One region of the Neobacillus sp. S1227 genome, then DNA from elsewhere that is predicted to be linked to it. Evidence: riboswitches for the same ligand, from Rfam matches in the RefSeq annotation. Region 1 holds a riboswitch; each other region holds the start of a gene.
The links. A riboswitch is a leader RNA that binds a small molecule or an ion and turns the genes downstream of it on or off. The one in region 1 is predicted to bind S-adenosylmethionine.
Positions count from the first base shown of each region.

Region 2: it holds a riboswitch for S-adenosylmethionine, as region 1 does, so the genes downstream of both, ACZ5AE_RS15910 (LLM class flavin-dependent oxidoreductase) here and ACZ5AE_RS06310 (homoserine dehydrogenase) in region 1, are expected to answer to the same signal.
Region 3: it holds a riboswitch for S-adenosylmethionine, as region 1 does, so the genes downstream of both, ACZ5AE_RS14920 (5-methyltetrahydropteroyltriglutamate--homocysteine S-methyltransferase) here and ACZ5AE_RS06310 (homoserine dehydrogenase) in region 1, are expected to answer to the same signal.

Region 1 covers NZ_AP038276.1:1,255,967-1,260,182, forward strand. Annotated here, with positions in the region: gene ACZ5AE_RS06295 (carbon-nitrogen hydrolase family protein) at 1-633, shown strand, start outside; gene ACZ5AE_RS06300 (GNAT family N-acetyltransferase) at 652-1,314, shown strand; gene ACZ5AE_RS06305 (GNAT family N-acetyltransferase) at 1,337-2,008, shown strand; SAM riboswitch class I at 2,086-2,197, shown strand; gene ACZ5AE_RS06310 (homoserine dehydrogenase) at 2,264-3,496, shown strand; gene ACZ5AE_RS06315 (DoxX family protein) at 3,988-4,216, shown strand, end outside.
Region 2 covers NZ_AP038276.1:3,166,945-3,171,160, reverse strand. Annotated here, with positions in the region: gene purD (phosphoribosylamine--glycine ligase) at 1-462, shown strand, start outside; gene ACZ5AE_RS15920 (hypothetical protein) at 509-658, shown strand; gene ACZ5AE_RS15915 (AAA family ATPase) at 665-847, opposite strand; SAM riboswitch class I at 1,448-1,551, shown strand; gene ACZ5AE_RS15910 (LLM class flavin-dependent oxidoreductase) at 1,660-2,709, shown strand; gene ACZ5AE_RS15905 (ATP-grasp domain-containing protein) at 2,725-3,681, shown strand.
Region 3 covers NZ_AP038276.1:2,946,165-2,950,380, reverse strand. Annotated here, with positions in the region: gene ACZ5AE_RS14925 (multidrug effflux MFS transporter) at 1-305, opposite strand, end outside; gene ACZ5AE_RS14920 (5-methyltetrahydropteroyltriglutamate--homocysteine S-methyltransferase) at 492-1,619, opposite strand; SAM riboswitch class I at 1,704-1,803, opposite strand; gene ACZ5AE_RS14915 (hypothetical protein) at 2,073-2,279, shown strand; gene ACZ5AE_RS14910 (aldolase catalytic domain-containing protein) at 2,388-3,347, shown strand; gene ACZ5AE_RS14905 (SE1832 family protein) at 3,464-3,667, shown strand; gene ACZ5AE_RS14900 (LLM class flavin-dependent oxidoreductase) at 3,742-4,216, opposite strand, start outside.

The DNA of each region.
Region 1 (4,216 bases):
CTCTTTATCAAATTTGCAAAAGAATCCAACATGCACATCATCGCAGGGACCCATGTCCTCGAAAAGGATGGCAAGCTTTACAATACTGCTCATTTATTTTACCCAGACGGCCGCGTCGGCGAGCAGGCCAAACTGCATATCACCCCAACAGAGGTTAAAGAATGGAATATGGCAGCAGGGGACTCGTTTCAAATTTTTGAAACTGAAAAGGGAAAAATTGCTCTGTTAACCTGCTATGATATTGAATTTCCAGAAATCGTTCGGATGGCGAAGGCGAAGGGTGCAGACGTGATTTTCTGTCCATCTTGCACGGACGACCGCCACGGCTTCCACCGCGTTCGTTACACAAGCCATGCCCGAGCGATTGAAAATCAGGTATATGTGGTGTTAACAGGAACGGTTGGAGCGCTGCCTACCGTTGATTTCATGCGGGCAAACTTTGGTCAGGCAGCCGTTATCACTCCAAACGATATCCCGTTCCCGCCAAAAGGGCTTTTAGTAGAAGGGGAAATCAACAACGACATGGTCGTAACAGCCGATCTTGACCTGGAACTTCTATACGAAGTTCGTGAGCGCGGTTCTGTAACCACTTGGCGCGACCGCCGCACCGATTTATATACAGATTGGAATTAAAATGAGGGAGGGCTATTCATGTATCGAAGTGAATTTTACGTCTATGATCAGGACCGGCCGCTGCCGGTTTGCATACGTAATTACACAATAGAGGACTTTGATCAGCTCATCGAAATCCAGTCCGAATGCTTCCCGCCTCCTTTTCCATCTGAACTTTGGTGGAATAAAGAACAACTAACCAACCATGTCACACTGTTTCCGGAAGGGGCATTGTGCGTTGAAATCAATGGGGAATTGGCGGGCTCTCTGACTGGAGTTTGTGTCGAGTTGGACCCTTCTAATCACAGCCATACATGGGAAGAAGTCACCGACCACGGCTATATCCGCAACCATAATCCGAACGGCAATACCCTCTACATTGTCGATATCAGTGTTCGTCCGAAGTACCGCAAGCTAGGGCTCGGAAAATTAATGATGCATGCCATGTACCATGTGGTCATTGAAAAAGGATATGACCGGCTGCTGGGCGGCGGGCGGATGCCAGGCTTACATAAGGTGTCTGACAAAATGACGCCGGAAGAGTATCTCGAAGCTGTCATTAAAGGCGAACTGAAGGATCCTGTCGTCACCTTTCTCCTCCGCTGCGGGCGTGTCCCAATCGGTGTCGCCAGAAACTATTTAGAGGATGAAGAATCCCTCAACAATGCGGCATTAATGGAATGGAAGAACCCATTTAAATAATTTTGAAGGGGAATCAGAACCAATGGAATTTAAACGCATTACCAATATTGAAGACCCAAATTTTAAAAAGCTTCACGAATTAATGGGACAGATTTTTCCACCAGAAGAGGTCCTTGAATATGAGTTGTGGAAAGAACCGTTAGAAGACCCAAGTATCCGCGTATTCGTTGCCATCCATGAGGAACAGGTCGTCGGCGCCACTGAATACCGCTATTATCCGGACTGGAACATTGCAATGACCGACTTCACCATCATCAGCAAACCAGGCATCTCGCTTGGCCGTTTTTTAGCTGAGAATCGTTTGAAAGACCTAAAACAGCTTGCTGCCCAAAACGGCAATGAGCTTTTCGGTATGTTTGCCGAAATCTATGACCCATACCGCGTGGAGCACCACGAATTTGGCGGCGTGAAGGTCATGGACCCGTACGTGCGCCGTGAGGTTCTGTCCCATTTGGGCTATAAGCGCCTTGACCTTTCCTACCTTCACCCGTCCTGGGAAAACAATGGGGAAGCAGTGTCTGGCCTAGATTTATGCTTCATGCCGATTAAGGAAGAAATCACTGAAATTCAGGCATTACTTGTCAAAGATTTTCTAACAACCTACTATTCGGTGCTTTCCAACAAACCGCAGCAATGGCTGGACATGGTTGAGAAATTAGCAACAAAAGAAACGGTTGCTCTTTTGCCACTTTAATATTGACAACTCTTGAAAATTCAGATATTATACTTTTTATATATCTTTGGAAATTTAATGAAAAATCAAATAAATATCTCTTATCCAGAGCGGCGGAGGGACTAGGCCCGATGAAGCCCGGCAACCTTCAAGGTTTTCCTTGAAAAGGTGCTAATTCCTGCAGGTTATTTATAGCCTGATAGATAAGAGGAGGAATAAAGCCCTCTTCTTATGAAGAGGGTTTTTATTTTTCAAATAATTAAAGGGGTGGCAGACATGTCTGTAATTAAAGTGGCAATTCTCGGGTTCGGTACTGTTGGGGAAGGGGTTTATCGGACCATTCAATCACATGGCAGTGAGCTAGCGGCAGAATTAGGGAAGGAAGTAGAGGTTGCTGCCGTCCTTGTTAGAAATAGGCAAAAACCGCGGGATATTAGCGGGAATGTTCTGTTGACAACCGACTTCCAAGAAATTCTGCAATTGCCGAAGCTTGATGTCGTGATTGAGTGTATCGTGGATAAAGACCCGACTTTTTCCTATTTGAAAAAAGCAATCCAACGGGGCTGCCACATCATTACAGCGAATAAAGAGATGTTTGCCCACCACGGGAATGAGCTTATCGATTTGGCAGAACAGCATCAGGTGTCGGTTGGTTTTGAGGCGACAGTGGCCGGAGGGATTCCGGTCATTCAAACGCTTGGACAGCTTTTAAAAATTAATCGTGTCCAGCGGATCCTGGGAATCCTAAATGGAACGTCCAATTTCATCTTGACCGAGATGCGGGAAAAGCAGCAGTCATTTGCCGAAAGCTTGCTGCGGGCACAGGAAAATGGCTATGCCGAGGCGGATCCGACCAATGACGTGGAAGGCTATGATGCTTTTTATAAAACAATGATTCTCAGCAGGCTGGCTTTTGGCGAGGAGCCAGACTGGCGTGATGTTGAACGGGTAGGGATTACAACAATTACAAGTGAATTGATTGAAGCAGCGCAAAACTTAGGTTTAAGGTTTAAACATATCGCGGGCATCTGGAAGTCTGGCACCCGCATCCAGGCATCGGTGAGACCGGTTCTAGTCGGCTCTGAACACCCTTTTTACCATGTTGAAGGGGTGGAGAACGCGGTGAATGTGAAATCTGATATTGTTGGGGAAATCACCCTTCAAGGACCTGGTGCAGGTATGTACCCAACTGCTAGTGCCATAATCGAGGATTTGGTCCATGTATGTCAAAGCCACGTGACTAGATCTAATTATTTGAAAACCTCAGGAGAGGACATAGAGTTGAAAAATGAACACCATAGGGAATACTGGCTGGTCCAAGGTCTGATCCAAAAATATGGCAGTCCCGCCATTACACTGGTGGATGAAATCTCTGAAGGAATCTTTGTCCTAAAGGGTACCAAAAAAGACATCGAGCAGCTTGCGCAAAGACAACCATCGGTTCAATATTTTTCGATCCTGGGTAAGGAAGAGTTAGTTAGGGGTATTGAGGAAGCAAAGGCATTATAGGGTTGGTTTGAGGGGCATCTTTTATGTGATGCTCCTTTTGTTATGAATGGACATTCGTTTATCCAGTGTTTTTTCCACATCTAAAGTCCTGTATTTATAGGTAGTCCACAATGTTATGCACATTATCCACAATTTTGAAAGCGGTTATCCACCGTTAATTATTAACAGAAAAGCTGATTGTAAAAATCAGATTTTATAAGGGGTTAATTGGTGTTGTCCACATTATTAACATTGTTCACAAAAGAGGAGGGGGAACGTGCTGTATTGCGTTCACAATCTCTTCATATATCTAACATTAATATGTTAAGAAACTGTGAAAGCCGTTGTTTTTTCAATAGCAGGAGAGTATATTAAAAGTGTAAAGAAGATAGTGAAGCAATTCACAAAGACTTCCTTACAAGACACAGCTAGCTGATCAATCCCTTTCATAAGGGAATAACTTAAAGTTAAATTTGTGAAACACTTCACAAAAAACTATGGAGATGATTATGATGAGATGGTACAAAACTCCTTACGCAGCAGTTGTTTGGACAGTATTACGTGTTTGGCTTGGATTACAATGGATAGAAGCAGGTTATCATAAGCTAACTGGTGGTTTCGATGCCACGGGGTTCCTAAAAGGGGCAATGGCAGCAGCAACTGGCGAACACCCTGCGGTTCAAGCATGGTATGCAGATTTCTTACAGCAATTCGCTATGCCTAACGTGGGAATTTTTAATA
Region 2 (4,216 bases), 1.9 Mb from region 1:
CTTTATACGGGATTGATGCTGACCAAGGAAGGGCCTAAGGTGATTGAATATAATGCACGCTTTGGTGATCCGGAAACACAGGTCGTTCTTCCTCTTTTAGAAACAGATTTACTTGATATCGTAATCGCAAGCATCTCCGGTGAATTAGAAAAAGTAGACGTGAAATGGAAAGACAAGTCGGCTGTTTGCGTAATTATGTCTTCTGCCGGCTACCCGGGCCCATACGAGAAAGGCTGTGTCATTCATGGATTGGATCAGGTTGCTGATCCGGCGATCGTTTTTCATGCTGGCACCTCTGAACAGGAGGGCAAAATCCTGACCAGCGGTGGACGTGTTCTTGGGATTACTGCAATAGGGGATACCTTGAAAGAAGCGAGGAATTTGGCATACCAGTCCGTAGAAAAGATCTCTTTTGAAGGAGCGCATTACCGGACCGATATTAGTTCCAAGGCTTTTTTATAAAATGCTTGAAGCATATATAAATAAGATGAAAGGCAGGAGTGAAAGTATGGATAAAAACAAAGGGAAAACACCAAATATTTCGGGTAGTTTTCAAGTAGTTGCAGATGACCGAAAAGATACTATTGAGGAATTGAAAAGAGACAATAAACTAGATGAAGAAACGGAATACTATGCACGAATTTTTATGGAAGATTAGGGGTTTTTAACTATAAACGGATATGTATAATAGAAAAGTAGAAAAGTTAGGGAGCTGGGTACCAAAGCTCCCTGAAATATTTGATTGTACATCGATCCACTGAATCCTTGAAAAATGACAGTCAAGGGCCTTCGCAAATGCTTTTACTTTCGTTGTTTTCCCCGTACCGGGCAAATCCTTAAGCAGCACATTCCTCTCTGTTAACAGGATGCAATGAGAAGAAGGAAAAATCACTTAAAATTTGTTGCCGGAAATGCAATTATTTTAAAGGATATTTACAAAAAATTCAGAATATAATATATAAAAGGATGTAAGAAGGGGTATACTTGAGACGAATAGCTGATTTATTGTGGGAAGGTTTTACTTTAAGACAGATTTTCCATAAAAAAATAGTTATACCGTATCTTCTGTTTTTAAGTTTTCTTATTTTATTTGAACTATATTTGATTATTTTTCTGTTTACATCGCTTCAAATAATTGCCCCAATTGGCTATAAGGCTACTTTATATTTTTATGGTATTGTATTATTTTTAATTTTCCTTTTTGGTTATTCACTCATGGTCTTTATTGAAACAGTTAAGGGAATTAGGAGAAAAAAAGGTTTGCTTATCTAACCAGCCAATAAAGAGGTTGGTTTTTTTGTTTTATCGCAGCTGTTATTGGTTGAAAGGTTCCACTTCCGTGTTTATAAGTTGTTTATTTCGGGTCTAGAAATATTTTATTGACAATTTTATGAATTTAAACTATTATCGCTATATAGTAAATTAAAAATTTTAAGTGTACATTTTCTTCTTATCAAGAGAGGTGGAGGGACTGGCCCTTTGAAGCCTCGGCAGCAGGTTCTTTTGAATACTGTGCCAATTCCATCAAGCGCATTGCTTGAAAGATGAGAAGAGGGTTTTGAAACTCTCTTCTTAGGAGGAGAGTTTTTTATATATACATAAATCATACTTAAACAATAGGAAAACTAGAGAATTAGAACAGTAGAGGAGAGAATTCAAATGAAATATGGTTTTTGGTTACCGATTTTTGGAGGCTGGTTGCGTAATGTGGAGAATGAACATATGCCGCCAACCTTTGATTATGCAAAGAAAGTCATACAATCAGCGGAAAAATGGGGATATTCGACTACCTTAATAGCTGAATTATATTTAAATGATATTAAAGGACCAGAGCATGATTCTCTTGAAGCCTGGTCCACCGCAGCGGCACTTGCTGCAGTGACGGAAAAAATTGAAATTATGACGGCGATTCGTCCTGGTTTTCATAATCCTGCCGTAGCGGCAAAAATGGCAGCGAATATTGATCAAATCAGTAATGGGCGTTTTACGCTTAACGTTGTTTCTGCTTGGTGGGCAGAAGAAGCACGTCAGTATGGCGGTATTTTTACGGAACATGATGAGCGTTATGCTCGTACCGAAGAGTTTATTGATGTCCTAAAAGGTTTATGGACAGAAGAGACCTTCGATTTTTCCGGCCAATTTTACGACTTAAAAGACACGAAGCTTGCTCCGAAACCTGTTCAACGACCAAACCCGATTCTTTATGCAGGCGGTGAAAGTGAAAAAGGCAAGCAGACCATTGCCGAAAAATGTGATGCTTATGTGATGCACGGTGGCACAGTGGAAGAGATTGATCGAAAAATAGCCGATATGAAGGCACGCCGCGAACAAACGGGCAAAGCGCCATTTAGTTCATTTGGCATGGCTGCATATGTTATTTGCCGTGATACAGAAGAGGAGGCTTTAGCTGAGCTTGAAAAAATCACGACTGTAAAGGATTCTAGCGGTTATGCGGGCTTTAAAGACTTCACTACAAAATCACACTTAGAGCAGCAAATCCAATTACAGGATTACTCTGTATCCAATCGAGGCCTAAGGCCGAACTTAGTAGGAACACCTGAGCAAATTGCCGATCGGATTTTACAATATGAAGAAGCTGGCTTAGACTTATTGTTGTTACAATTTTCACCTCAATTAGAGGAAATGGAACGCTTTGCCAAGCAGGTTATGCCATTAGTTGAACAAAAACGCAGTTTAATAACCAACTAGAGAGGGGTCTTAAAGATGAGCAAGGTATATGTGATACATGAAAATAGTGAGTGGACCATCCATTTAACAAAAAGGTTAGAGGAACTTGGTGTTCCTTATGAAGAATGGCATTTGGACGAAGGAACGTTAGATTTATCGACAGAACCGCCAGAAGGAATCTTCTATAGCCGAATGAGTGCTTCTTCTCATACTCGTGATCATCGTTTTGCAGCGGAATTTACCGGACAAGTATTGGCTTGGCTTGAAGAACATGGACGGACGGTGTTAAATGGAACGAGCGCTCTTAAGCTAGAGGTTAGCAAGGTTTTACAATATTTAGAGTTAAATAAGTATGGTGTGAAGACGCCAAAAACGATTGCAGCGGTTGGAAAACAAAGCATTCTTAAGGCTGCAGAGGCGTTTGCAGGTAAGTCTTTTATTACGAAGCATAACCGTGCCGGTAAAGGCTTAGGTGTTCAATTATTCCATAGTGTAGAAGCGTTAAAAGCTTATGTGGAAGGACCGACTTTCGAAGAACCGGTCGATGGCATCACCCTTATTCAAGAGTATATTCAATCACCTGAAAGCTACATCACTCGTTGTGAGTTTGTAGGAGGAAACTTTGTCTATGCCGTTAAGGTGGATACGTCGGAAGGTTTTGAACTTTGCCCAGCGGATGCCTGCCAAATTGGCGATTTATTCTGCCCGGTCGGAGAAGAAGTGGAAGAGAAGCCTAAGTTCCAAATCATTGAAGGTTTTGAGGACGAAATCCTAGAAAAATATAAGAAGGTTCTAGCTGGCAATAATATTCAGGTGGCTGGAATCGAGTTCATCAGAAATGCGGATGGTGAAATTTATACTTACGATATTAATACAAACACAAACTATAATTCTGATGCCGAAGCAAAAGCTGGAAAATATGGTATGCTCGAAGTTGCTTTATTCTTGAAGAAGACATTAGAAGAGAATGTCCGGGAAAACGTATTAAATTAATGTTGTAAAAAAGATTGCCAGTATAACTTATGCAATTGGTTATACTGGCAATTTTTGTTTATTAGGTTCAGTTATAACTGAAACGGAAATATTCCGTTTAAATTAGGAAATACTCTTATTTCCTTAAAAATAAAGGAAGTTTTTCCGTTTATTTGATTCAAATCTTTGGATTTTGTCTTATTTAGAGCGCATAATCGGAATTTCTTCGCTTATATTTGCTTGGTAAGCTTCCTCATTATACATTAGCCGGAAATTCTCCGCCTATGAATTCTCGTACCTATACGAAAATCTACAATGAATATTATGCGAGCCTATTATGAAAAATCGTTAGGGTCTTATAGTATGTGCTGTTTTTTTATGTGCCTTCTTAGAAAAAGGGAGTATAGTCCATATCAAAAATTATGATAAATGACTCTTGTTACAAATGCATGCGTATTATATTGTTAAAACAACTTCAACATGACCATTTACTATTTGCTTTGTTTATGTAGTTTTTTCCAATAGTAGAGTTAATTACGAAGAGTAATTAGAGTTG
Region 3 (4,216 bases), 1.7 Mb from region 1:
AGTGACACGATAAAATAAATCATTAAGCCAACTAAAAGTGGTTTTCGGCGGCCAGTTACATCACTGATAGGACCAGTGAGCAGTTGTCCCGAAGCTAAACCGAGCACGAAAAGCGACAGACTGAGTTGAACAGAAGATGCGTTTGTATCGAAATCTTTCGCGATATTTGGCAGGGCCGGTAAATACATATCAATGGATAAAGGTCCAAATGCTGCAAGTGAACCGAGTACGATTGCCATCCATACTCGTTTAGAACGAGAAAGCACTTGTTGATTATCCTCTGGCTTGTGTATGAATTCCCCCATATATAAGTTATTCCTCCAGTTATATATATGCAATCTAGTTTTCTTGGATTTTATCATTCTATGTTAACAGATTAATGTATATTTGGAAATTCTTAAAAGTAGGAACAAACAACTAAATTAGGAAACTATTTAATAAAAAAGGCCGTCTTTCATAATATAAATGGAAGGCGGCCTTTCCGAGTGGATTTAAATGGTACCCCAAACATCCTTAGCAATAGTCACTACATGTTTAATCTTATTCCATTGCTCTTCTTCAGTTAATATATTTCCTTCTTCCGTGCTGGCAAAACCGCATTGAGGGCTAACTGCCAAGTTTTCCAGAGGAATGAATTGACTGGCTTCTTTAATTCGCGCTTTTATGGATTCTGGATCCTCGAGTTCTGGGAATTTAGATGTAAATAATCCTAGTACAACGGTTAGGTTAGGACACTTGAAGCCTTTTAAAGGTTCGAAGTCACCAGAGCGCTGATCATCATACTCTAAGAATAGCCCATCCACATTTAACTCAGCGAAAATGGCATCGGAAATTTGATCGTACCCGCCGCTTGTGATGTAGGTGGATCTGAAGTTTCCGCGGCAAATATGCATGGTTATAGTCAAATCTTCCGGCTTATTGGCAATGGTTTCATTAATTGCACTTACTCTTGTTTTAATGATTTCATGTACATCTAAGCCAACTTTTTCTATCACTGCCTTGATCCGCTCTTCTGAAACAAAATCAATCCAGGATGTGTCGTCTAATTGCAAGTAACGACAGCCTGCATCATAGAAAGCCTGGATGGCTTTTTGATAAGCAGCAACAGTATCCTTAAAAAACTGCTCATTGTTACCATTGTAATATTCATCACCCTGAATTCGAGTAAATAACATATTCGGGCTTGGAATGGAGAACTTTGCAACTTGACTGCCATCACCATATTTTTCAACTGCCTGTTTTAAAAACTTGAAATGCTCCAGCATATAATGATCATTAAAGTCTACTTTACCAACAACTTTAATAGCGCTATTTCTTGTTTGGGCACCCTTAAAGCTGCTGATATATTCATTTTCAAAGAACTCTACACCTTCCAAACCAGCCAAGAAATCCAAGTGCCACCATGAACGTCTAAATTCACCATCTGTGATGGATTTTAGGCCAGCCTCAATTTGGTTTTGAACCAATTTCTCAATTTCTTTATCCTCAACCGCCTTCAGGGCTGCTGCTTCAATTTCCCCATTGGCAAAAGCCTTTCTAGCTTCTTTAATCGGTTCTGTACGAAGAAAGCTTCCAACATGGTCGGCTTTGAATGGAGTTTTAACTAGTGTTGTTGTCATTAATTATTCCTTCTTTCTCGGTGTAATAAAAAACCCTCTTCTCAAAAATTAAGAAGAGGGGGGTAATAGACATTACTAGATCTCTTCTTATCTTCAAGCAAATCGCTTCTGGAATTGGCACAGTACTAACGTGTCTGCTGCCGAGGCTTCAAAGGGCCAGTCCCTCCACCTCTCTTGATAAGAATATTCAAAAATATTTAACTAAAAATTAAGTTACACCTGTTGAACAATTATGTCAAGAGGTGATGCACGGGGACGGATCTCATGCTTCATTAGCATAAGACCCTCCACAAACATCTTGATCTCATAATTATGTCGCAATTTGTCGAAAAATATATAAAAATGTACGCGTTTTCACCTGATATGATAGGTTCTATACAAATATTCTAAATATTCGCCCCTTTGTGATTAGCCAGTAAAAATACATTTATCGGTCTGACAGGAGGTATATCAATGTGCAAAAAACAAAGAAACAAAAATGTAGCTGTAAATTTTGAAATACCAGAACAGATCTTACAAAGTTTTAGTGATGCTGTCGAAAGAAATGGAAAGTCAATGAGTGACGTGCTTAGGTTATATATGCAAAAATACATATGGAAACAAAGTGAATTGCAAAGAAATAGACAAATGCGGCGTCAAAGTCTTGGAGCCAAGAGATAGAAAAACCCAAGTATTTCTAGACATGTCAGTTTGACACCTTTAAAGGATTCATGGTATATATATTCAAATTATGTCAAATGGGCATAACCACAGGGGGTATTTAAAATTATGGAACATCGCAGCAAAATTTTAGATTGTACAATCCGAGATGGGGGATTAGTTAACAATTGGGACTTCAGTGTCGAATTTGTCCAGGACTTGTATAATGGATTAAGTGAGGCAGGCGTTGAATATATGGAGCTTGGCTACAAAAATTCTGCTAAACTTCTAAACGCAACTGAGCCAAATCCATGGAGATTTCTTGATGATAACTTCCTGAAGGAAATCATTCCTGAGAAAAAGTTCACGAAGCTATCTGCTTTAGTAGATATTGGCCGTGTAGACCCAAACGATATCCTGCCTCGTGAGCAAAGTGTGTTGGATATGATCAGGGTAGCCTGCTATATCCGTGAAGTGGACAAGGGCTTGGAGCTTGTCCAAATGTTCCATGATTTAGGCTATGAGACAACGCTCAATATTATGGCATTATCCAGCGTTCCTGAACAGAAGCTTATTGAAGCAATGGAAATGGTCAAAGAAAGTCCAGTAGATGTTGTGTATATTGTTGACTCCTTTGGAAGCTTAGACCCGGCAGATATTGCGCATCAAGTGAAAAAGTTTCAAGCAATGCTTCCTAACAAGCAGCTTGGAATTCATACTCATAACAATTTGCAGTTAGCATTTGCCAATACATTGACCGCACATCAAAATGGGGTTACCTTCTTGGATTCCTCTGTTTACGGCATGGGACGGGCGGCTGGAAACTGCAATACAGAGCTTCTAGTCAGCTACATAAAAAAACCAAGCTATGAACTTAAACCGTTACTTGGTGTAATCGAAAAGCACATGTTAGACATGAGAGAAAAATGGGAATGGGGCTATATCATTCCTTATATGATCTCTGGTGTCCTAAATGAGCATCCACGGGTGGCAATGGCTTATCGAAATAGTGATGAGCGTGACAAATTCGTTGACTTCTATGACAAGGTAACAACACCTGAAGCAACTTTAGCAACTACTACTAGGTAGTTAATTAAATGTACAGCCGCCTGCGGGCGGTTCTTTTTTTGGGGAGTAAAGCAGCTGGGCAGATTAGTGGCGAAAACAAAACAAATTTGTAATCATGAAAAGATGATTTAAGACATATGGAGAGTGAACCGATAATGGACAAAAAACAGATTGAGTATAAAATTTTAGAGTTGAAAGATGAATACCTACAGCTGCAACATAATCTAGAAAAATTAGAGTATGTAAATGGAAACATAGCCCCGTTGGAAAAACGACTATTTGAAATTGAAGTGGAATTGAATTCTCTTAATCAATTATTACGAAAAATGGCCAGACAATAAAAACTCAGTTAAAGAGACCATCGAAATGATGGTCTCTTTTCTTGTATCAATGTTCTAATATCTATATTAGATAGTTATAAAAGCACTTTTTCCGCGACGAGTCGATAGGATTCGATGCGATCCTTCGGAGAATGTGTAATCGTTAATATCATAATTTCATCTGCATTATATAAAGCTTGTAACTGCTCAAGTTTCTTTTTTACTTCTAGCGGATTGCCTATGATCATCTTCTGTTTCATTGCTGCTACTTTTTCTAGTTCTTTTTCATTAAGTTCAATTTGCTTTGCTTCCTCGATGGAGGGCACAAATTTGCCTTCGCCTTTTTCCTTCTGCAATGACCAAATTAAATTACATAACGCGATGTCTTCTGCTTTTTCGGTTGTTTCCGCACAAACCACGTAAACAGTTAACAATACCTGAGGGGCTTGGCCGTGTTGGTTAGGTTGAAAGGTATCAAGATATTGTTGGATGATTTCTGCTCCGTCTTTATCACTCATGAACTGGCCGAATGCATATGCCAAGCCGTGTTCAGCAGCAAGCAGGGCACTT